4 regions of the Xanthomonas sp. WHRI 1810A genome follow, and region 4 is predicted to be linked to each of the others. Evidence: predicted binding sites of a transcription regulator. Region 4 holds the regulator's gene; each other region holds the start of a gene.

Region 1 (5,447 bases), on a different contig from region 4:
ATGCGAATCCCAGCCGCCCATCGTAACCATCAGCATCGCGCGTTTGCCGGCCATGGCACCCTCGCCGTAACGGTTGCCCCAGCGCGCGTCGGAATGCTCGCCCACGCCGTAGGCAAACCCATAGGCATACACCCGCTCGACCCACCCCTTGAGAATCGCCGGCATCGAAAACCACCACAGCGGAAACTGCAGGATCACGGCATCGGCCCAGCGCAATTTCTCTTGTTCCGCCGCGATGTCTTCGCGCTGACGGCCATTGGCGAACGCATGCTTTGAGTCCAGCGACGCGTTGAAATAGTCGCCAACAGGTGGGTCCTGGCTGTCATCGGCATCGACAATCGCCTTCCAGTTCATCGCGTACAGGTCCGAGACCTGCACGGTATGCCCGGCGGCTTCCAGCCGATTGACCGAGAAATCCTTGAGCGACCCATTCAGCGATCTGGGTTCAGGGTGGGCGTGAACGATGAGGACATTCATGGCGTGAGCTCCGATAAGTGAGGCACGCACAATGAGGCGGCGACAGGTATATTGGAAATGAATATCCAACATCCCAGGTATAGGAATGAACAATCTCAGGCGTCTGGACCTCAACCTGCTCGTCACGCTGGACGTCCTGCTGTCCGAGCACAACGTCACCCGCGCCGCCGAGCGGCTCAATCTCTCCCAGCCTTCGGTCAGCGTGCACCTGGCCAAACTGCGCGACGTCTTCGGTGATCCACTGTTGCTGCCCGGCCCGCGAGGCATGCAGCCCACGGCCAGAGCCAACGAACTGCGCGAGCCATTGCGTCTGGCGCTGGAGGGTTTGGGGCGAGCGGTTGCGCCGGCAGCGCCTTTCGACCCTTTGCAGGCGACGGCGACGTGGCGCGTTGGCGCTGCGGACTACGGCGAATCCACCATCATCCTGCCCGCGCTGCAACGCCTGCGTGTCGAAGCGCCTCATACCCGACTGGCCATTCTCGACCTCAGCCCTTCACACGTCTTCAAGCAGGCCGAACAAGGCGCCATCGACGTCGTGCTGCAAACCGCCGACAACGCACCCGCCGGTCTTCATCGCCAGTCACTGTTCACCGAACGCTACGTGCTCGTAGGACGAATCAACCATCCGCGTCTGAAACCGCGCATGTCGGTGCAAGACTTCTGCGATCTCGAACACGTACTGGTCTCCAAAGATGGCAGCGGCGGGTTTTATGGCGTGACAGACAAATCCCTGGCAGAGGTCGGACTCAGCCGCCGGGTGGCGTTGTCCGTGCCCCACTTTCTGTTCGCCCTGTCGGTCGTCGCAAGTACCGATCTGGTGGCAATGCTGCCTTCACGGCTGGTCTCCGGGAGACGTGATGTACAGGCTGTCGAAGCCCCGGTTGAAGTGCCGGGGTACGAGATGGTGATGGTGTGGCATGAGCGGGTGCACCGCGACGGCGGTTGCACATGGCTGCGCGAGGTGTTCGCCACAGCCGTGAGCGGGCGCGCGTGAAAGCCGGTTCGCACGCGTGCCTGTCTTACTCCGCCAGTAACGCCGCCGCATCGAAACCGAGCCGCAAATTGCCCCAATGCCGCCCGTCAAAGAAGAACGGCACGTCGATCTCGGTCATGATTTCGCCGGTGTCGCGCAGGTAGGTCTGCAGCAGGAAGCGCTGCTTATTCCCCGCCGCGCGCAGGCCGATGGGGTCGGAGAACATGCGCTTGTTTCGGCACACCGGCAGGTCAATGTCGCGATTGCCGGTAGGCTTTTTCGAGACCCAGCTGTTGTTGACCGGGCAGTAGCCCTTGGCGTCGACGATGAACGAGACCTTGCCGCCCTGCGTGCCTTTGGTGAGCGCGTCGCACGCTTCCTGGCAGACCTGGGCGAAGCGCTCGGTGTAGCTGGTCATGTATTGCTTCGGATCGGTGTTGGGAATCAATTTGTAGCTTTGATCGAACAGATTGACGCCTTGCTTTTGCAGCTCGGCGAGACGGATCTGTAAAACATCCCGGCATCGGCTGGCACGGGTGATGGCCGCATCGAGCGGGCCGTGGCCCAGGACGAATTTGCCCAGCAGCGCCTGCACTTTTTCCGCCACGCCTGACAGATCGCGGGTGGCGGTGGCGGAGTGCTGCATGCGTTGGTCGATGGACTGGCTGTCGGCGTGAATCCGCGTCACGCGTTCGTTGATGCCGGTGTTGCTGTCGGCAAACTGCTGAATGTGGCCGGCAATGTCCGCGAGCTTACCGTTGGTGGATTCGAAGTCGCCGATCATGCTTTCGAAATGGCCGGAGGCGCGCTCGACGACTTTCTGCGTCTCCCGCGCGCTGTGGCTGATCTGGGTGGTCTGCTCGTGGGTCGAGCTGACTTCCAGCAGCATGGCGTCGATGTTCTGCGAGATGTCTTCGGTGGCGCGGCTGACGTTTTGCGCCAGGGTGCGCACTTCGTCGGCCACCACCGCAAAACCACGGCCGCTTTCGCCGGCACGCGCCGCCTCGATGGCCGCGTTGAGTGCCAGCAGGTTGGTCTGGGCAGAAATCTGCTGGATCAGCCCGACGATGGATTTGATGCTCGATGAGCGTTGGTTGAGCGCCGACACCAACGTGCTGAATTCACCGAGGCTGCGGGAGATTTCGCTGATGTTGCCGGTGACTTCCAGCAACTCGGAATACGAAGCGCGGGCCATGCTCAGGTTCTGCGCGGTGGTACTGGAAATGCCTTGCGTCTGCTGAGAGACCTCTTCGATGCGGCCTACCGCCGTGTTGCTCTGCTCCATCACTTCCTTGGCGAACCGCGCCTGATGCGTGGCGCTGTCACTGGAATCGCTGATGTTCTTCAACGAGCGGGCGGACTCGACCGCGATGTGCACGGTGAGGGCCTGAACGTTGCTGATGATCTCGCGCTGCTTGGCCAGGAAACGGTTACAGGTGCTGGCCAGTACGCGAATTTCATCGTGGGTCAGCAGCGGCAGGTCCTTGGACAGATCGCCCTCGCCATTGGCGATTTCTTCCAGCGCGTGAGTCATGTAGGTCACAGGCCGCACGATCAGATGGCGGAAATACCAGACCATGAAACTGACCATGCCCAGCGTAAACAGCGTGCTGACCAGAATGGCGTTGCTTAGACCATTCAACTTGCCCTCGATCTGCGCCAGCAAGCCCGCGTCCAACTGCGCGGCGCGCAACTGCAGGAGAATGTCGGCACGCATGCTCAGCGCCACCCAATAGAGCAACCCGCTGACGACCACCAGCAGAAAGAGACTCGACAGCTTTCTGGTCAGCGAGTTGAAGAAGTGCCTTTCAATCGATTCATACAACGCCTTTAACGCCTGCATGCCGTAGCTCCCTGAGGCAAAGTAAAAAATCACTTTAGAAGCTTCAAATCGGCCGGCTGGGCAAAAGCTTTAATGTGAAGCCCATCACAGATCGGTGATCTGTCCGCGGATTATGCGTGACCTGACTTTCTGAGTGCCGTGCCATCGATACATTTCGTCGGAATCGTCTGCTTTTCAGGCCAAACCTGTCATTTCTGACAGTTGTCGCACGGGGTATCGAGGCTGATCATTACAGCCTCACAAACGGACGAGGTGGGTTATGGACAGGGCGAATGTGTTGGTGAAAGTGAGAAACATTATTGCTGACAACCTGAACGTTGGGGTGAGTAAGGTCGTGGAGGCGGCAAACCTTGTGAACGACTTGGGGCTTGATTCGATCGACGGTACGACGCTTGTAATGGCCGTCGAGGAGGAATTCAAGATCGAGACAACTAACGAAGAGGTTGGAAGCATCAGGACGGTAAAGGAGATTGTTGACCTCATAATGAAAAAAACAGCCGGCCGCTAGCGTTCAAAACAAGCCGCTCAACACCGCAATCTGTAGGAGCGAACTTGTTCGCGAAGCGTCAGCCGGGATAGACCGAACCAGCCGCTTCGCCAACAAGTTGGCTCCTACAGGTTGTGGTTATTACCTCAGATCAAACCGATCAAGGTTCATCACCTTGGTCCATGCCTTGACGAAATCGCCGACAAACTTCTCCTGTGCGTCTTCGCTGGCATACACCTCGGCCAGCGCCCGAAGCTGAGCGTGGGAGCCGAACACCAGATCCACACGTGTGCCGGTCCATTTGACGGCGCCGGTTTTGCGATCCCGTCCTTCGAACGCTTCCCTGGCGTCCGACACCGGTTTCCACTCCGTGCCCATGTCCAGCAGGTTGACGAAGAAGTCGTTGGTCAGTGCCTGCGGCCGCTCGGTGAACACGCCGTGTTTGCTCTGCCCCACGTTGGTGTCCAGCACGCGCAGACCACCCAGCAGCACGGTCATTTCCGGCGCCGTGAGCGTCAACAGTTGCGCCTTGTCGATCAACAGTGCCTCGGGCTTGGCCTTGTAGTGTCCCTTCAAGTAGTTGCGGAAGCCGTCAGCCCGGGGTTCCAGAAAACTGAAAGACTCGACATCGGTCTGTTCCTGAGAGGCGTCCATACGCCCTGGCGAGAACGGCACCTTGACGTCATGACCGGCATTTTTCGCAGCCTGTTCAACGCCGACGTTGCCGGCCAGGACGATCAGGTCCGCCATAGAAATCTGCTTGCCGTCCGGCTGGGTGTCGTTGAACGCCTGCTGGATGCCTTCAAGGGTCTTGAGCACGCTTTCAAGCTGTTGGGGCTGATTGGACTGCCAGAACTTTTGTGGTGCCAGGCGAATCCGCCCGCCGTTGGCCCCGCCGCGCTTGTCCGAACCGCGGAAGGTCGAGGCCGCGGCCCAGGCGGTGGAGACCAGTTGCGACACCGTTAGGCCGGACGCGAGGATCTTGCCCTTGAGCGACAGCACATCGGATTCGCTCACCAATGGATGGTTGACCTCGGGGATCGGGTCTTGCCACAGCAGTTCTTCGGCGGGCATTTCCGGCCCGAGGTAGCGGGCCAGCGGCCCCATGTCGCGGTGGGTGAGCTTGAACCAGGCGCGGGCGAATGCGTCGGTCAGTTGGTCAGGGTTATCCCGGAAACGTCGGGCGATCGGCTCGAAGACCGGGTCGAAACGCAACGCCAGGTCAGACGTCAGCATGGACGGCGCGTGACGCCGCGACGGGTCATGGGCATCCGGGACGGCATTGGCCCCTGCGCCGTCTTTGGGTGTCCATTGGTGCGCGCCGGCCGGGCTCTTGGTCAGCTCCCACTCGAAATCAAAGAGGTTTTCCAGGTACTCGTTGCTCCATTGGGTCGGCGTCGAGGTCCAGGTGACTTCCAGGCCGCTGGTGATGGTGTCGCGCCCTTTACCGGTGCCGAAGCTGTTACGCCAGCCCAGGCCTTGCTGCTCGATATCGGCAGCTTCCGGTTCCGCGCCGACGTTGTCGGCAGGGCCGGCACCGTGGGTCTTGCCGAATGCGTGGCCGCCAGCTATCAAAGCCACAGTCTCTTCAGCGTTCATCGCCATGCGGGTAAAGGTTTCATGGATGTCTTTGGCCGAGGCGACAGGGTCCGGATTGCCATCAGGGC
Region 2 (5,447 bases), on a different contig from region 4:
GCCATTAATCATCGCCAGCGTCAGGGGCAGGCGGATGCGCACCGTCGTGCCCTGGCCCGGTTCGCTGTACAAATCGATGCTGCCACGCAGGCTGGTAATGTTGCGCTTGACCACGTCCATCCCGACGCCGCGCCCGGACAGGTTGGTCACCGCTTCGGCGGTGGAGAATCCCGGTTCGAAGATCAGGTTCAGCAGTTCGCGTTCGCTCGGATCGACGGCGCCGATCAGGCCTTTGTCGCGGGCTTTGGCCAAAATCCGTTCACGATTGAGGCCGGCGCCGTCGTCGATCAATTCGATGACGATGCTGCCGGAGTCGTGAAAAGCGTTCAGCCGCAGCTGCCCGCGCGCCGGCTTTCCTGCCGCAAGGCGGACCTGCGGCATTTCGATGCCGTGATCCATGGCGTTGCGCACCAAGTGCATGAGCGGATCGCCGATCCGTTCTACCAGCGCCTTGTCCAGCTCGGTGTCCGCACCGCTGATCAGCAGTTCGATTTCCTTGCCCAGGTCTTCGCTGACGTCGCGCACTACCCGCTGAAAACGGTTGAACGTGTCGCCAATCGGCACCATGCGCATCGCCAGCGCGCCATCAAGCAGCTGCTCGATCAGCTCGGCAACGATGGACGTTGCTTCCATCAGGGGTTCGTTACCGGTTTCCCGGGCCATCAATTGAGCGCCTGCACCTGCGGTGATCAGTTCACCGGCCAGGTCAATCAGCCGCTCCAACTGATCGGCGCGAACCCGAATGTAGGGCTGGCTGCGAGGGTCGGAGGCGGGCTTCTCTGCGGTGGTGGCGATCGTCACTGGGCATTCGCCGGGGGCAGGCAGCTGCGTGACCGCACAGTCCTCGCTGCCCAGCGTGCCGCAACGGATCAGCGCATCGGAAAGCCAGCGGCCTTCGTCTCCTGCGTCTTGTATCCACTGCAGGTAGGCGGTGATTGGGGTTTGGGGCGCAAAAATGAACAGCTGGCACTCATCGCGTACGAATTCGAATGCATCGGCAATGTCGATTTCGCCGCGGTCCGAAAGCAGGCTGATCTCAAATCCCAGATAGCAGCTCTCGGCGTCGAAGTCGGCTGCCGAAGGGATGCCTTCGTTGTAAATGGCTACGCCTTTTATCTCCCCCAGCGAGTCGAGGTAGCGCAGGAAGGACAGCGGATCCATGCCGTTGCGCAGCATGTCGATACCGAAGCGCACCGATATGTGCCAAGTCGCTTGGGTACTGCTGTCTGCTGTGCAGGGAGGTGCTGGTTCCCCGGTCGATTCGTGGCTCGGTTCGTGGTTCGGTTCGCGAAACCCGTGCAGCTTTTCCCGCAGGCTTGCTTCACGCTTGAGGCTGTCGGCGCTTAATGGGGCACTGCGTACGGCGACCACCTCGATCAGTTCCAGCAGATGATCGTTGCAGCCCAGCAGCAATGCCGTCAGGTCACGGGTGACGTGGATGTGACCGTCACGCAGTCGATCCAGCACATCCTCGACGACATGGGCGAAGCTGACGATCGGCTCAAGGCCGAACAGCCCTGCCGACCCCTTGATGGTATGGGCTGCACGAAAAATGCCGGCCAGTTGATCGGCGTCGTCCGGCGCGTGTTCCAGCTGCAGCAGGGATTGCTCCATGTCCTGCAGCAGCTCTCGCGCTTCAGCGATGAAAGTCTGCAAAGCCTGATCAAGATTGATATTCACGGCACTGTCCATCGTAAGGGCACATCAGGCCCGGTGTTGTCCTTGGAATTGCGAGGCGAGTCGGCAAAGCGTCAGCGCCTGCTCGACCGCCGGGCTCAGCGCGATCAGCGTCAGTGCCACACCGGCTGCGGATAACTCGCGCTGAACCAGCAACAGCAACTGCAAGCCGGCGCCATCCATCTCGGGCACCTGAGCAAGGTCCAGCTCCCAGCTTTGCGGATCCGCCAGCCATGGCCGCCACGCCGCCGCGAGTTCCGCCGCCGTATAGACGGTCATTTCTCCGTGCACGGCCATCAGCGTTATGCCGTTCTGGCGGGTGGCGACTATCACGGAAGAATCAGCTTGGCGACGGCTGCCATCATTTGTGCGGGCTGGAAAGGCTTGATCACCCATGCCCGGGCGCCGGCCGCCTGGCCTTCCTGCTTGCGGCTCTCCTGGGATTCGGTGGTCAGCATGATGATGGGCGTGAATTTGTATGCCGCCAGCTTCTTCACCTCCTTGACGAAGGTGATGCCATCCATGTTTGGCATGTTCACGTCGCTGATCATCAGGTGCACTTTCTGCCCGGTGAGTTTGCGCAGCGCATCCTTGCCGTCGCAGGCTTCGATGACGTCGTAACCTGCGCTTTTCAGCGTGATGCCCACCACTTGACGAATGCTTGCGGAATCGTCGACTACCAGTACTGTCTTGGCCATGCGGCCTCCTGTGGTGCTAGAAAAAAGTAATCGTTTCTTCAGCGGTCTGGGTGGACTTGCCAACGTGATTCTGGCGCTGCTCGCGCATTGCGTAGCCGCGTTCCATTTGCGCCATAAAGGCGTTGGCGTCCATGATCAAGGGGTGGCCGCTGCGCTCGGCCTGCTGGAGCTCGTCGTACAGGGCATTCATGCGTTCGCGCACCTGATTGAGAATCTGGCTGACACGATCCTGAAACTGCAGGGTGACCAGCACATCGCTGATTTCCTGACCGATGCCCGCGCTTTCGTTTAGCAGGCCCTCGGCGGATTGGCGCAGCTGATCTGTGATCGAGCCGAAGCGCGCGAGCACCCCTTCGATGGTGCTCTGGGAGGCGCTGACGCTGTCGTTGCTGCGCTCGCTGCTTTCGCCTGCGACCTCTACCAGCCGCGTGATGGCGGCATTGATGATGTCGACTTTTGCCGACATTTTCTGGCCGGTCTCGCTGGATTGGCTGGAGAGGGTACGTACGGCGTCGGCAACCACCGCAAAACCTCGTCCTGCTTCTCCGGCGCGCGCCGCTTCGATGGCCGCGTTTAGCGCCAGCAGGTTGGTTTGTGCAGCGATGGCGGCTACGTCGGCGGCCATCGACCTGAGTTCGCCGGTGTAAGAGGTCAAATTGCGTACTTCGCCGAGCATCTCGTCGCGGCTCTGCTGAGCGAGCCGTAATGACTCAACCACCTGATACAGCTCACCTGCGCTGGTGGTCAGGCTGCTGGCGCCTGCAGCGCCGCCGTCTGCGGCGATCTGAGAAGCGCGCACGGTTTCATCCAGGCGCCGGGAGATGTCGACGAATCGAGAAGTAAGGTCGGAAATCGCTTGCTCGGTCTGTTCACGGGAGGTGTCGATTTGCCTGACCCAGATCGGCAGTGCCTGCTGACAAAGCACTTCAAGTGCAGGCGTTGGAGCCTGCTCCGATTGTCGCGCATGGATGTCGTCCAAGGCCGCTTGGCGGAGCCCTGACTCGTTTTTGATGCGCTGTGCGAGCCACGCGGCGCATAGCCCCGAGAACAACCCTGGTGCCAATGTACACCCGACTATCAGCGGCCATGATAGTGCGCCGCCACCCAGGACGGTCAGCGCTCCACACGCTGCAACACCTGCTAAGGCACCGGGGGCGAGAAGGGCGAAAAGACCGACATTCCTTGACGTGGGCATATGCACTCCATACTGAGCAGTCGCAAACCAAGTGTGCGAAGTAACTTGGTTATCACCAGTGCGTCATAAAACTTGACCCCTCAAAAACCACCATTCGTCGGCCTGACATTTAAATATATACAAGTGTTGTACAGCGAGGGAATCCAGTGAGGTATTGGCCTTTTTGCTTGTCCTGGCGCCAAATCCTATGAGCCAGACAGGGCGGGTGCTCAAGGCGAATTATTAGATCCAGGCTATGTAGTCGGCATGCCTTAAACGTGTACAACTCTGTGCAACACTCGGACGCTTTCACTGTGTAAAGATTTGAAAGCCTCGCAGCCGGCGCTCGCGCTTAATCTCTTCTTCCAACTCTCCATTCAATTTCTTTGTCATGGGCACCTTGTGATCTTTCCATCGCGGAGCCGTGGGCAAGTGATCCGGGTCAGGCATCAAGCCTTCAAGCTCGGGGCTTCATGTCCTCCAAGGCGCTAACGGCCTGAAAAAGTCCTGTAAAAAACGCATGAAGTCGCGCGTGCGTTCAGGCAAACCCTCCCGTTGATGTGTCAACGCCACAACGTCTGCGTCCGGTAGTTTCCAGGCCGGTAGCAGTCTTACAAGGGTTCCGTCGGCCAAAGCGTCGGCAACATCCCATTCAGACCGCAGGATGATGCCTTGGCCATCACATCCCCATTGCCGGATGACGCCACCATCGTTACTGCTTAAGGTCGGACGAATGCGCACGCTTTGAGTATTCCGTCCTCGGGTGAACTGCCACAAGGTCACATCCTCGTTATTCTCGCGTAATGCAATGCACGGCAGTTCAGCGAGTTGTTCGGGTGTCTCGATTGGCCCCTGTCGCTTGAGAAACGCCGGCGAGGCGCAGACGAACCGGCGATTCGGCGCAAGCGTTCGGCCCACTAGATTCGACACCCCAAGCTGACCGATATGAATCACCACATCGAAGCGGTCGGTTGCCTCGACCATGGGCTGGTCGGAAAGGGTCAGCGCGATGTCCACCTCTGGGTGCAGGTTCTTGAAAGCGGCCACCGCAGGTGCAACGTACTGCCTGCCAAAACCAAAGGGTGCGTTGATTTTCAGCTTGCCAACGAAACCCTTGCGCCTTTCATGCAAATCTTCCAATAAGGCGTCGAACTGCTCGAGGAGTTCGGCACCGCGCGCGCACAACAGCTCTCCTTCATCAGTGAAACGCAACTGCCTGGCAGAACGGTCCACCAGACGGATATCAAGTTTTTTCTCCATTTGCTGAAGACGTTGAGTGACCGCTGACGGCGTCAGCCCAAGCTTGCGTGAAGCCTCCAGCAGGCTTTTGCTTTCACGAATCACGAGCAGGAAGCGAATTTCAAAGGCATCAGTCATTAAGAATTACTGAATCATAGAGTGAGTGAGTCTAAAGTTCACGGCGGTTTTGAGGGCTTAGAATAGCGCCATTACCGGAGAGAACACATGGCAGAATTACTGGAAACCCCCGCGCTGTTACTGGACGTAGATCGGTTGGATGCCAACATCCTGCGAATGCGTGAAAAGCTGGCGCCATTCAATGTGAAACTGCGGCCTCACGTTAAAACCAACAAATCCCTTGAAGTGACTGAGCGCCTTTTTGAGGGGGGGCGAGGGCCGATCACAGTGTCGACCCTGCGTGAGGCGGACTTCTTTTTTGCCGCTGGATTTACCGACATTCTTTATGGCGTCGGCATCGCCCCGAATAAATTTGGCCATGCCGAACGGCTGCTCGAACAGGGCGCTGCCTTGAAGTTGGTGTTGGATAATCTTGAGAGCGCTCGCCTGTTGGCGGATTTCGCCAAGAGCAGCGCGCAACGATTTGAGGTTCTGCTGGAAGTCGACTGTGACGGCCATCGTTCAGGTATTGCGCCGCAGTC
Region 3 (5,447 bases), on a different contig from region 4:
ACGAGCGGGCAATGCCCACCGTTGCACTTAACTTCCAGGCCTTGATCACGCCGCTGGGCATCGGCGCGCTCAACCGGGCAATAATCGTCTGGCCCAACCGCTCAAGCCCCTCCTCCCCTGGATCGTTCAACACAAGGAGGCAGAATTCGTCACCGCCCAGGCGCGAGGCCACGCCGTTGTGCTCCAGCGCGATGTCTTCAAGACGGCTCGCCACTTCCCAGATGACATCGTCGCCGACGCTGTGTCCGTAGGTGTCATTGATGGATTTGAAGTGATCCAGATCCACCAGAAAGATGGCCGACGGAACCACCGTCTCGAGCCGCTCGCCCAACAACTCCATGAACACCCGGCGGTTGATGAGCCCGCTCAGTGAGTCGTACCGGGCAAGGGTTTCGGTTTTGGATTGCTTGAGCAGGAGCCGCCGGTAGCTCAGGCGGGTGTTCTTCGCCAGGCGGTTGAGCAAAGCCGTCGGCACCACCAGAGACAGCAGCGAAAACGCAGTGGACGTGAAAATGAAGCGCCACCGCTCTGCGTCTTCAAAGCCTGTGTCGTAGGGCAAACCCAGTGCGCCCATGACCCACCCTTCAACTCTGAACTCCCAGAGGATGGATATTCCGCCCATGGTCACCAGGGCGAGCAGCATCAGACGGATCAATCTCCAACCGCTTGCGAGAGGAATTTCGGACATGATAAGTACCCGGTATCAACAGTAATGGCGTGTTGCTTATTCGTCGCCCTCCTGGAGCAGAGGGCGACGTTAAGTTGAACGTCAGTGAAACGGCTAACGAACGCGCATCACACCTTGAAGCGGTTCACCAGTTGGTTGAGGTCAATGGCCAGCTTTGACATTTCACCGCACGCACTGGCGGTCTGGCTGGCCCCGGCAGAACTTTGAGCCGCCAGCTCCCGGATACTGACCAGGTTGCGATCAACCTCGCGCGCCACGTGGGCTTGCTCCTCCGACGCGGTGGCGATCATCAGGTTGCGTTCGTTGATCTGGGTAATGGCCGTCGCAATCTGATCCAGGGAGCCACTGGCCTTTTGCGCCACATCCAGGGACTGCGTCGCGAGCGTCTTGCTCTTGCCCATGGCGTCCACCGCCAGTTGGGAATCGCTCTGGATCGCCGAAATCATGGTTTCAATCTCTTGCGTCGACACCTGGGTGCGATGAGCCAGGGCCCTGACCTCGTCAGCCACCACGGCAAAGCCCCGACCTTGTTCACCCGCTCGCGCGGCTTCGATGGCGGCGTTCAACGCCAGCAAGTTGGTCTGTTCGGCAATCGCGCGGATGACTTCGACCACCTTGCTGATGCTTTGCGCACGCTGTGACAGCACCTGGATCTGATCACTGGTGTTATCAACGTTGCCGCTCAACAGTTGAATCGACTTCAAGGTGTCGGCCACGCGTTCCAGGCCCGCCTCGGTAAAGCCCTGGGTGCGTCGTGATTCTTCCGAGGCTGACTCCGCATTGCGCGCCACCTCGTCCACCGCTGCGCTCATCTGGGTGACAGCCGTTGCCGCCTGATTCACTTCATCGTTCTGCGACACCAGGCCACGGCTCGATTCCTCCGTGACCGCGGTCATTTCTTCAGAAGCCGAGGCCAACTGGTTGGATGAATCGGAAATCTGCATGATGGTGGTGCGAAGGTTGGCCTGCATCTGCGACAGGGCTTTGAGCAACCGCCCCGCTTCATCCGTGCCGCTGGTGGTGACTTCCTTCGACAGATCGCTGCTGGCGATACGTTCGGCGACGGACAACGCTTCACTGATCGGGGAGGTGATGCTTTTGGTCAGCAATGTGGCCAAGGCGATGGTGAGAATGACCACGCCGACCACCAGGCCGATAACGAATTGCAGCCCGGAGGCATACAGGTCGGTCGCATTTTGTCCTGCGAGCGCTGCGCCTTCGTTGTTGTAGTCGGTAAGGTCCTTGATCTGACCTTCCATTTTTTCCGTCAGGGGCCGGATCGTGGTCGCCACCAGATCAGCCGCAGCGGCCGAGTCGCCACGTGTCAGGATGGGTTCGAGAACCGCCAGGTGTCTGGCGTATTCGTCAGCCGATCCCTTGACCGCCTGATAGAACGAACGCTCATGATCACTGGCAATGAACGACTCATACTTTGCCACCGCATCGGTGAACGCTTTCCGGTAGCCTTCGAACGAGGCGATGGTCTTTTGAATACCTTCAGGGTTTGCGATCGCGCGCTGGGTTTCGAGCCTGAGGCGCAAAGCGCCCGTGTTCATCAATCCCGTTTGACGAATGCTGGCCATCCAGTTGGTTTCGACGTCCTTTTCCGAATCTCGCAACTTTCCCATTTGTACGATGGCGACGGCGCCAAGTACGAAAACCAACACAATAATCAAAGTGAAAAACAGGGCGGCTCGGGGAGCGACGTTAATATTTCTGAGGCGCATGGGAACTGCCTGGGGTGTGAGGTCGGATTTGAAGGACGTTAATGTGGCAATTACGCTATCGACTCAGGGTAAAAAAACCTGAAGCGGATAATGGCCAATGGATACCTTTAGTGATTAAAAGCGTGGATTGCGCAACCTTGGGTTTTTAATCTTTAAATTCGTTGGAAAACAGCAGCAGTTGTGTTGAATGTGCAAGCTTAGGAAAACCGCAAATAAACTTATGGGGCACTATTCAAGAGGCTAATGATATTCAAATGAATATAGGTTTAATTGGACATACTCATTTGAATGTTGACCCGCTCGCTGCTTGAGCTCATCTGCGGACCTGCGCCGCGTACTGAACGATGATTCCAGCCTGCGTTGTCCCGCACGCCACTCAAGGGCTAGACTGGCGCCGCCCCGTTGCCAGGCCCGTCCGCCCATGCCGCTCGTCCCGCCCGATACCGCCGAACAGACACCGATTACCCTCGACGTGGTGCAGCGTTACCACCTGGCGTGGAAGCGCCGCGATCTGGAGGCGATTCTGGCGATCTATCACCCGCAGGTGCAGTACAACGATTTTTTCCAGAACCGCAGCATGGGCCTGACCGAGTTGCGCGCTTACATCACCGGCACATTGCCGCGTCATCCCGATGAGTATCTGGAGCACAACGACCGCATTCGCGCCGACGGCTGCACCGCCTTCATCCAGTACCAGACCGCCCTGAAGGGCAGCGGCGAGCGGGTGGTGTTTCGCAGCAGCGAAGCGATCACGGTCTGCGACGGCCAGATTCTGCGCATCAACGAATACGCGTCGCTGGTGCGCAACGGCGAGCCGCAGACCGGGCGTCAGGCCCCCGCGATCAGCAAGCTGGGGCTGTCGGCGCGGCAGTTGAGTTTCATGGCCCGGGACCTGGCCGATTACTTCACCCGTCAGCAACCGTTCCTGGACCCCGACCTGGACCTGGCCCGGATTGCCAGCGCTACCGGTTACAGCCGCAATCAACTGTCCTACCTGCTCAATCAGGTGCTGGGGCAAAGCTTCTACCGCTACGTGACCCAGGCCCGGCTGAGCCACCTGCTCGAGCGCCTGGCCAGTCACGGTGAAAACGCACCCATCGACGCCCTGGCGGTGAGTGCCGGGTTCAATTCGACGTCGGCGTTCTACAAGGCCTTTCGCAGTCACACCGGTTGCACCCCCAAAGCCTGGCTCAAAGCCCATTGCGTGCGTGCCCGCAGATAACACAGCCCCTGTTGCCGCGCATTAATCTCTGTCGGCAATCAACCGATGGAGCACGTGATGGCTGGCTGGGGTGGTGTGAGTTTGTGGATGGAGCAACTGGGCGAGGGGCTGACGCCGCGTCCGGCGTTGCATCAGGATCTGCAAGCGGATGTGGTGATCATCGGCGCCGGTTACAGCGGCCTGTGGACCGCCTATTACCTCAAGCAACAAGCCCCGCACCTGAACATCGTCATCGTCGAAGCGCAGATTGCCGGCTTCGGCGCCTCCGGCCGCAATGGCGGCTGGCTGATGGGCAACCTGCTGGGCGAAGACCGGCTGCTGGGGCCCCTGCCTGCCGCGCAACGCCACGCGGGTTATCAATTGCTGCATGGCATTCCGGATGAAGTGGCCCGGGTGTGCAACGTCGAAGGCATCGACTGCGAGCTGCGCAAAGGCGGTGTGCTGTATTGCGCGGCTCGTTATCCCGAGCAGGAGCGGCGCCTGCGTGAACAACTGGAGGCTGCCCGCGCCCAAGGCCTGGGCGAAGACGACTACCGCTGGCTGAGCCCCTATGCCCTGCGCGAACAGCTGAATGTGGCCCAGGCTTACGGCGCACTGTATTCACCTCACTGCGCGACCATTCAGCCGGCACGGCTGGTGCGCGGGCTGGCTGAGGCGGTGGAACGGATGGGTGTGCGCATCTACGAGCAGAGCGCCGTACTGGACTGGACGCCCGGCCAGGTTCGCACCGAGCACGGTCGAGTGACGGCCGAATGGGTGGTGCCGGCGGTGGAGGGTTATGCCAGCGCCCTGCCCCCCATGAACAAATACCAACTGGCGGCGCAAAGTCTGATCGTCGCCACCGAGCCCCTGCCGGCCGATGTCTGGGCCGAAATCGGTCTGGCCCGGGGGCAGGCGTTCAGCGAAAACAGCCGGCAAGTCACCTACGGCCAGCGCAGCCGCGACGACCGCCTGGTGTTCGGCGCCCGCGGTGGTTATCTCTTTGGCGGCCGGCTGCGCGAAGACTTCAACCTCAGTCAGGCCGAGCGCGCCTTGCGTCAGTACCTGTTCAGCGAACTGTTCCCCGTCCTGCGCAACGTGCGCCTGACCCACGCCTGGGGCGGCAACCTGGGCGTCGCCCGGCGCTTTCACCCGCACATGCTCGCCGACCGGCGCCAGAAGATTGCCCTGGCCGGCGGTTATGGGGGCGAAGGCGTCGGCGCCAGCAACCTGGGCGGTCGCACGGTAGCGGCGCTGATCCTGGGCCAGGACAACGACCTCACGCGCCAGCCCTGGGTGCTCGGCGACCGGCCGCTGACGGCGTTGCCACGCTGGGAGCCCGAGCCGCTGCGCTGGCTGGGTTACAACGCCATTATCCAGAGCTTCGTTCACGAAGACCGGGTACTGGCCAACCTCCATGCGCCCCGCTGGCGCCGTCAGATGGCCGAAGGGCTGGCCGGGTGCATGGAACGTCTGATGAAGTCCAAGGAGCCGTTTGCATGAAGATCGATCATTTTCGCGATACCGCCCGTTTACCGCTGGGTGAGCCCGGCGCCGTCGGTGTGCCGCTGGGCGAACCGCTGTCGCAGGTTGCTACCGTCAGCGTTGAACGCGACGACGGTGTCGAGGCCGGCGTCTGGGAATGCACCCCGGGCCGCTGGCGGCGCCAGATCGTGCAACAGGAGTTCTGCCATTTCGTCCAGGGGCGCTGCACCTTCACCCCGGACGGCGGCGAACCCCTTCATATCCAGGCCGGCGACGCGTTGATGTTCCCTGCGAACACCACGGGCATCTGGGATGTACAAGAAACCGTCCGCAAAAGCTACGTGCT
Region 4 (5,447 bases):
ATGAACCGTTCCGTCCCTCGGTCCACGCGGCTGTCGCGGCGGACCGTGCAGAGCGTGCAGCGTACGCAGAACCCGCGGGCGGGCAGCGTGCCTTTGAGTCGATGCGCTCCGAATTGAATGGCCTGCGCGAGTTGCTCGAAGTGCAACTCGGCTCTCTAGCCTGGAACCAGCTGCAAGGCAGTCGCCCGGCCCAGGCCAACCTGTGGCGTCGTCTGCAACGCGTCGGCCTGTCGGGCCCGTTGTCCCGCGACCTGCTGGCGATGGTGCCCAACACCGATGACCAACAGCACGCCTGGCGCATGCTGCTGGCGAACCTGGCGCGGATGATCGCGACGCCGGACGAAGAGCCACTGGAAGAGGGCGGTGTGATCGCCATGGTCGGCCCTGCCGGCATGGGCAAAACCACCACGCTGGCCAAGCTGGCGGCCCGGTACGTATTGAAATACGGCGCACAGAACATCGCGCTGGTGAGCATGGACAGTTTCCGGATCGGCGCCCAGGAGCAATTGAAAACCCTGGGCCGGATCCTGAATGTGCCCGTCACCCACGTCGATCCGGGGCAATCCCTGGCTCAGGCGCTGGAACCTTTACTGCGCAAGCGCGTGGTGCTGATCGATACCGCAGGCCTGCAGGCCAGCGATCCAGCCCTGCGTTTGCAACTCGAAAGCCTTGCGGGGCGCGGCATCAAGTCGCGCAACTACCTGGTACTGGCAACCACCAGCCAGAAGCAAGTGCTCTCGGCGGCTTATCACAGCTACAAACGTTGCGGTCTGGCCGGGTGCATCCTGACCAAACTGGATGAAACAGCCAGTCTCGGAGAGGTGTTGAGTTTGGCGATCAGTCATGAATTGCCTGTGGCCTATCTAACCGATGGACCGCGGATCCCGGATGATCTGCATTTGCCGCGTCGGCACCAGTTGGTGAGTCGAGCGGTCAGCGTGCAGATGCAGGAGGAGCCAAGCGAGGAAGCGATGGCGGATATGTTTGCGGATCTTTATCACAGCCCTGGCAAGCGCGTGGGTTAGGTGAAGAATATGACACTGGAATGCACCCACTTCGCTGGTCTGCCAGGCATTGTTCGTACCACGAACGTGCAGCCCGACATGTGGCTTAGGTCTAAGCAAGACAAGGTAAACAATTAACATGGGCAGCATGCATCCCGTACAGGTTATTGCAGTGACCGGTGGCAAAGGTGGCGTAGGCAAGACGAACGTGTCGGTGAACCTTTCACTGGCGCTGGCCGAGCTTGGACGCCGCGTCATGTTGCTGGACGCCGATCTGGGTCTGGCCAACGTCGACGTGCTGCTGGGGCTTACGCCAAAACGCACCCTTGCCGACGTCGTTGAAGGTCGATGCGAGCTGCGCGACGTCCTGCTGCAGGGCCCGGGCGGTATCCGCATCGTGCCGGCGGCGTCCGGCACCCAGAGCATGGTCCACCTGACCCCGGCGCAACACGCAGGGCTGATTCAGGCGTTCAGCGACATCGGCGACAACCTGGACGTGCTGGTGATCGACACCGCTGCCGGGATCGGCGAGTCGGTGGTGAGTTTCGTGCGCGCCGCCCAGGAAGTGCTGCTGGTGGTGTGCGACGAGCCGACCTCGATCACGGACGCCTACGCCCTGATCAAGTTGCTCAACCGCGACTACGGCATGAACCGTTTCCGGGTCCTGGCCAACATGGCACAGAGCCCGCAGGAAGGTCGCAACCTGTTCGCCAAGCTGACCAAGGTCACCGACCGCTTCCTCGACGTCGCCCTGCAGTACGTAGGCGCGGTGCCGTACGACGAATGCGTGCGCAAGGCCGTGCAGAAACAACGCGCGGTGTACGAAGCGTTTCCCCGTTCCAAGTGCTCGCTGGCGTTCAAGGCCATCGCGCAGAAAGTGGACACCTGGCCGCTGCCGGCCAATCCGCGTGGGCATCTCGAATTTTTCGTCGAACGCCTGGTGCATCAGACCAGCGCAGGGCCAGTGTCATGACAGCAAGTGGGTATCGCATGTACAGCAAATCGTCCCGTGATTCCCAGTATGAGCTGATCGAGCGCTATGCGCCCTTGGTCAAGCGGATTGCCTATCACTTGCTGGCGCGTCTGCCAGCCAGCGTGCAGGTCGAAGACTTGATCCAGGCCGGCATGATCGGGCTGCTCGAAGTGTCGACCAAGTACGACTCCACCAAAGGCGCCAGCTTTGAAACCTACGCCGGGATTCGTATCCGTGGCGCGATGCTCGATGAAGTGCGCAAGGGTGACTGGGCGCCTCGCTCGGTGCACCGCAACACGCGCATGGTCAGCGACGCGATTCGTTCAATCGAAGCGAAAACCGGGCGTGACGCTAAAGATCACGAAGTTGCGGCCGAACTCCAATTGAGTCTCGACGATTACTACGGGATTTTGAACGATACCTTGGGCAGCCGGCTGTTCAGTTTCGACGACCTGTTACAGGACGGCGAACATGAAGGGCTGCACGAGGACGGCGCAAGCCAGTCGCTCGAGCCGTCGCGGGATCTGGAAGACGAGCGTTTCCAGAGCGCGTTGGCCGAGGCCATCGCCAATCTGCCAGAGCGTGAACGCCTGGTGTTGGCGCTGTACTACGACGAAGAGCTGAACCTCAAGGAAATCGGTGAGGTCCTGGGTGTCAGCGAATCACGGGTCAGCCAGTTGCACAGCCAGTGCGCCGCGCGTTTGCGAGGGCGTCTGGGAGAATGGCGAGCACGTTGACAGACCCGCAACGCACGTTGCGTGTCGTGTTCTGCCGCATTTATTTGCCAAGCCCGTCGTGGTTTCGTGCAGCCCGGTCAGCGAGCTGTGCCGGTATTGATTGAACGCGCGTCCAGGTGCTGGACGCGTTAAAGACTGCTTGGAGGTCGAATTGGACAAGAACATGAAAATCCTCATCGTTGATGACTTCTCAACGATGCGGCGGATCATAAAAAACCTGTTGCGTGACCTTGGGTTCACCAACACGGCCGAAGCAGATGACGGCATCACCGCCTTGCCGATGTTGCAAAGCGGCTCGTTTGATTTTCTGGTGACCGACTGGAACATGCCGGGCATGTCCGGCATCGACCTGCTGCGTCAGGTGCGTGCCGACGAGCGCCTGCGCAGTCTGCCGGTGTTGATGGTCACCGCTGAAGCCAAGCGTGAGCAGATCATCGAAGCCGCACAGGCCGGTGTCAACGGGTACGTCGTCAAGCCTTTCACAGCGCAAGTACTGAAAGAAAAAATCGAGAAGATATTCGAGCGCGTCAATAGCTGATGTTCGCTGCGAGGGCGCTATGGATTCCAAAGATTCGACAATGGGTGACTTTGAGTCAACCCTGAAGAAACACGCACAGCAGCTGGTCGAAAGCCTTGAAAAAGGCAAGTTCGGCGACGCCGTGCAACTGATCCATGAGCTGAACCAGACCCGGGATCGCGGCCTGTATCAGGAAGTCGGCAAGCTGACGCGTGAGCTGCACAGCGCCATCGTCAACTTCCAGATCGACCCGAGCATGCCCCAGGCCGAAGAGGTCTCTCAGATCACCGACGCGACAGAGCGCTTGTCGTACGTGGTCCGGCTGACCGAGAACGCAGCCAATCGGACCATGGATCTGGTGGAGCAAAGCACCCCGTTGATGAACGGGCTCACCACCGACGCCCAGGCCTTGAGCGCCGACTGGGGCCGCTTCATGCGGCGCGAGATCAGTGCCGAAGAGTTTCGCGACCTGGCCCGCCGTGTCGACACGTTCCTGACCCGCAGCGAGCAGGAGACCCACGAAGTGGCGGGCCACCTGAACAACATTCTGCTGGCCCAGGATTACCAGGACCTCACCGGTCAGGTGATCAAGCGCGTGACGCAGTTGGTGACCGAAGTCGAGAGCAACCTGCTCAAGCTGGTACTCATGGCCAGCCAGGTCGACCGCTTCGCGGGCATCGAACACGACCAGGAAGTCTTCCGTCAGCAAAAAGAACAGGAAAAACTTCACTCCAAGGGTGAAGGTCCGCAGATTCATGCCGATAAACGTGAAGACGTCGTATCCGGTCAGGATGATGTAGACGATCTGCTATCCAGCCTGGGTTTCTAGGTTCTGAGTCAACAGCGGTGGTGAGCCGGCGGCGTGATGTTTGACCGCCCCCGGATCACCCCCACTGACGGCTTAGCCCACGACCTGGATCGGTTGACGGTTAAATTTTAGGAGCACCCCCCCAATGAGCTTCGGCGCCGATGAAGAAATCCTTCAGGATTTTCTGGTTGAGGCCGGCGAGATTCTGGAGCAACTGTCCGAGCAACTGGTCGAGCTGGAAAGCCGCCCGGATGACGCTGACTTGCTCAATGCAATTTTTCGCGGTTTTCACACTGTAAAAGGGGGCGCCGGCTTCCTCCAGCTCAATGAGCTGGTTGAATGCTGCCACATCGCCGAAAACGTCTTCGACATCCTGCGCAAAGGTGAGCGCCGGGTCGATTCCGAGCTCATGGACGTGGTGCTTGAAGCCCTGGACGCGGTCAACGCCATGTTCGGCGAAGTCCGTGAACGCACCGAAGTCACCCCGGCAACGCCGGAGTTACTGGCTGCGCTGGCGCGTCTGGCCGAGCCTGCTGCTGCGGACGAAGTGGCCGTCGCCGCTCCCGTAGCTGCCGAGCCTGTCGCCGACCCGTCGGACGACATCACCGATGACGAATTCGAGCAATTGCTGGATTCGCTCAACGCCGTCAAGGCCCAGGCCGCCGGCGGCAAAGTATCCGCGCCGATCGCCGCGCCGGTTGCCCCTGCGCCGCCCGCTGCCGCACCGGCTGCCAAAGCCAGCGACGACATCACCGACGCCGAATTTGAATCGCTGCTGGATCAACTGCACGGCAAGGGCCAGTTCGCCGTGGATGCGGTGGCAACCCCTGCGCCGCCAGCCCCGGCGGTCAGCACCTCGTCCGATGAAATCACCGACGACGAATTTGAATCGCTGCTGGACCAGTTGCACGGCAAAGGCAGCTTCTCGGTCGATTCTACCGTCACCGACTTGCCAGTTGCTGACGCCCCGGTAGCCCCACCTGCACCTGCCGCCAGCGGTGGCAAACCGTCGGACGAAATCAGCGACAACGAATTCGAAGACCTGCTGGACCAACTGCACGGCAAGGGCAAGTTCGAGCCTGACGCCATTGCCAGCGCCCCGGCTGCGGTCTCGGCACCGGCCAAAAAAGCCGAGCCTGCAAAATCGCCGGCGCCTGCTGCACCCCCTGCGGCCAAGGCGGCTGCGCCTGCCAAAGCCGCTGCGCCTGCGGCCGAGAAGTCCGAAGCCGAAACCACTGTGCGGGTTGACACCGCGCGGCTGGACGAAATCATGAACATGGTCGGCGAACTGGTGCTGGTGCGTAACCGCCTGGTGCGCCTGGGTGCCAACAGCGCAGACGAAGCCATGTCCAAGGCCGTGTCCAATCTGGACGTGGTCACCGCTGACTTGCAGACCGCGGTGATGAAG

The links. The regulator FliA, encoded in region 4, starts transcription of late flagellar genes. The targets are predictions, from matches to a motif close to TAAAGTTTNNCNNNCNNNGGCCGATAA.
Region 1: a site for FliA is predicted at 3,339-3,365, ahead of ABQX22_RS19490 (methyl-accepting chemotaxis protein). Genes of this name have one in related genera too.
Region 2: a site for FliA is predicted at 3,620-3,646, ahead of ABQX22_RS14100 (methyl-accepting chemotaxis protein). Genes of this name have one in related genera too.
Region 3: a site for FliA is predicted at 2,471-2,497, ahead of ABQX22_RS04940 (methyl-accepting chemotaxis protein). Genes of this name have one in related genera too.

The regions. Positions count from the first base shown of each region.
Region 1 is NZ_JBEGED010000013.1:188,293-193,739, reverse strand. Features, by position in the region: gene ABQX22_RS19500 (NAD(P)H-dependent oxidoreductase) at 1-477, opposite strand, end outside; gene ABQX22_RS19495 (LysR family transcriptional regulator) at 563-1,471, shown strand; gene ABQX22_RS19490 (methyl-accepting chemotaxis protein) at 1,497-3,293, opposite strand; gene ABQX22_RS19485 (acyl carrier protein) at 3,553-3,801, shown strand; gene katG (catalase/peroxidase HPI) at 3,922-5,447, opposite strand, start outside.
Region 2 is NZ_JBEGED010000008.1:165,429-170,875, forward strand. Features, by position in the region: gene ABQX22_RS14085 (chemotaxis protein CheA) at 1-1,680, opposite strand, end outside; gene ABQX22_RS14090 (STAS domain-containing protein) at 1,705-2,010, opposite strand; gene ABQX22_RS14095 (response regulator) at 2,007-2,375, opposite strand; gene ABQX22_RS14100 (methyl-accepting chemotaxis protein) at 2,392-3,570, opposite strand; gene ABQX22_RS14105 (LysR family transcriptional regulator) at 4,021-4,926, opposite strand; gene ABQX22_RS14110 (alanine racemase) at 5,014-5,447, shown strand, end outside.
Region 3 is NZ_JBEGED010000002.1:358,235-363,681, reverse strand. Features, by position in the region: gene ABQX22_RS04945 (putative bifunctional diguanylate cyclase/phosphodiesterase) at 1-463, opposite strand, end outside; gene ABQX22_RS04940 (methyl-accepting chemotaxis protein) at 796-2,415, opposite strand; gene ABQX22_RS04935 (AraC family transcriptional regulator) at 2,837-3,637, shown strand; gene ABQX22_RS04930 (NAD(P)/FAD-dependent oxidoreductase) at 3,695-5,119, shown strand; gene ABQX22_RS04925 (cupin domain-containing protein) at 5,116-5,447, shown strand, end outside.
Region 4 is NZ_JBEGED010000005.1:135,718-141,164, reverse strand. Features, by position in the region: gene flhF (flagellar biosynthesis protein FlhF) at 1-1,025, shown strand, start outside; gene fleN (flagellar synthesis regulator FleN) at 1,144-1,977, shown strand; gene fliA (RNA polymerase sigma factor FliA) at 1,974-2,714, shown strand; gene cheY (chemotaxis response regulator CheY) at 2,866-3,252, shown strand; gene ABQX22_RS09925 (protein phosphatase CheZ) at 3,293-4,060, shown strand; gene ABQX22_RS09920 (chemotaxis protein CheA) at 4,185-5,447, shown strand, end outside.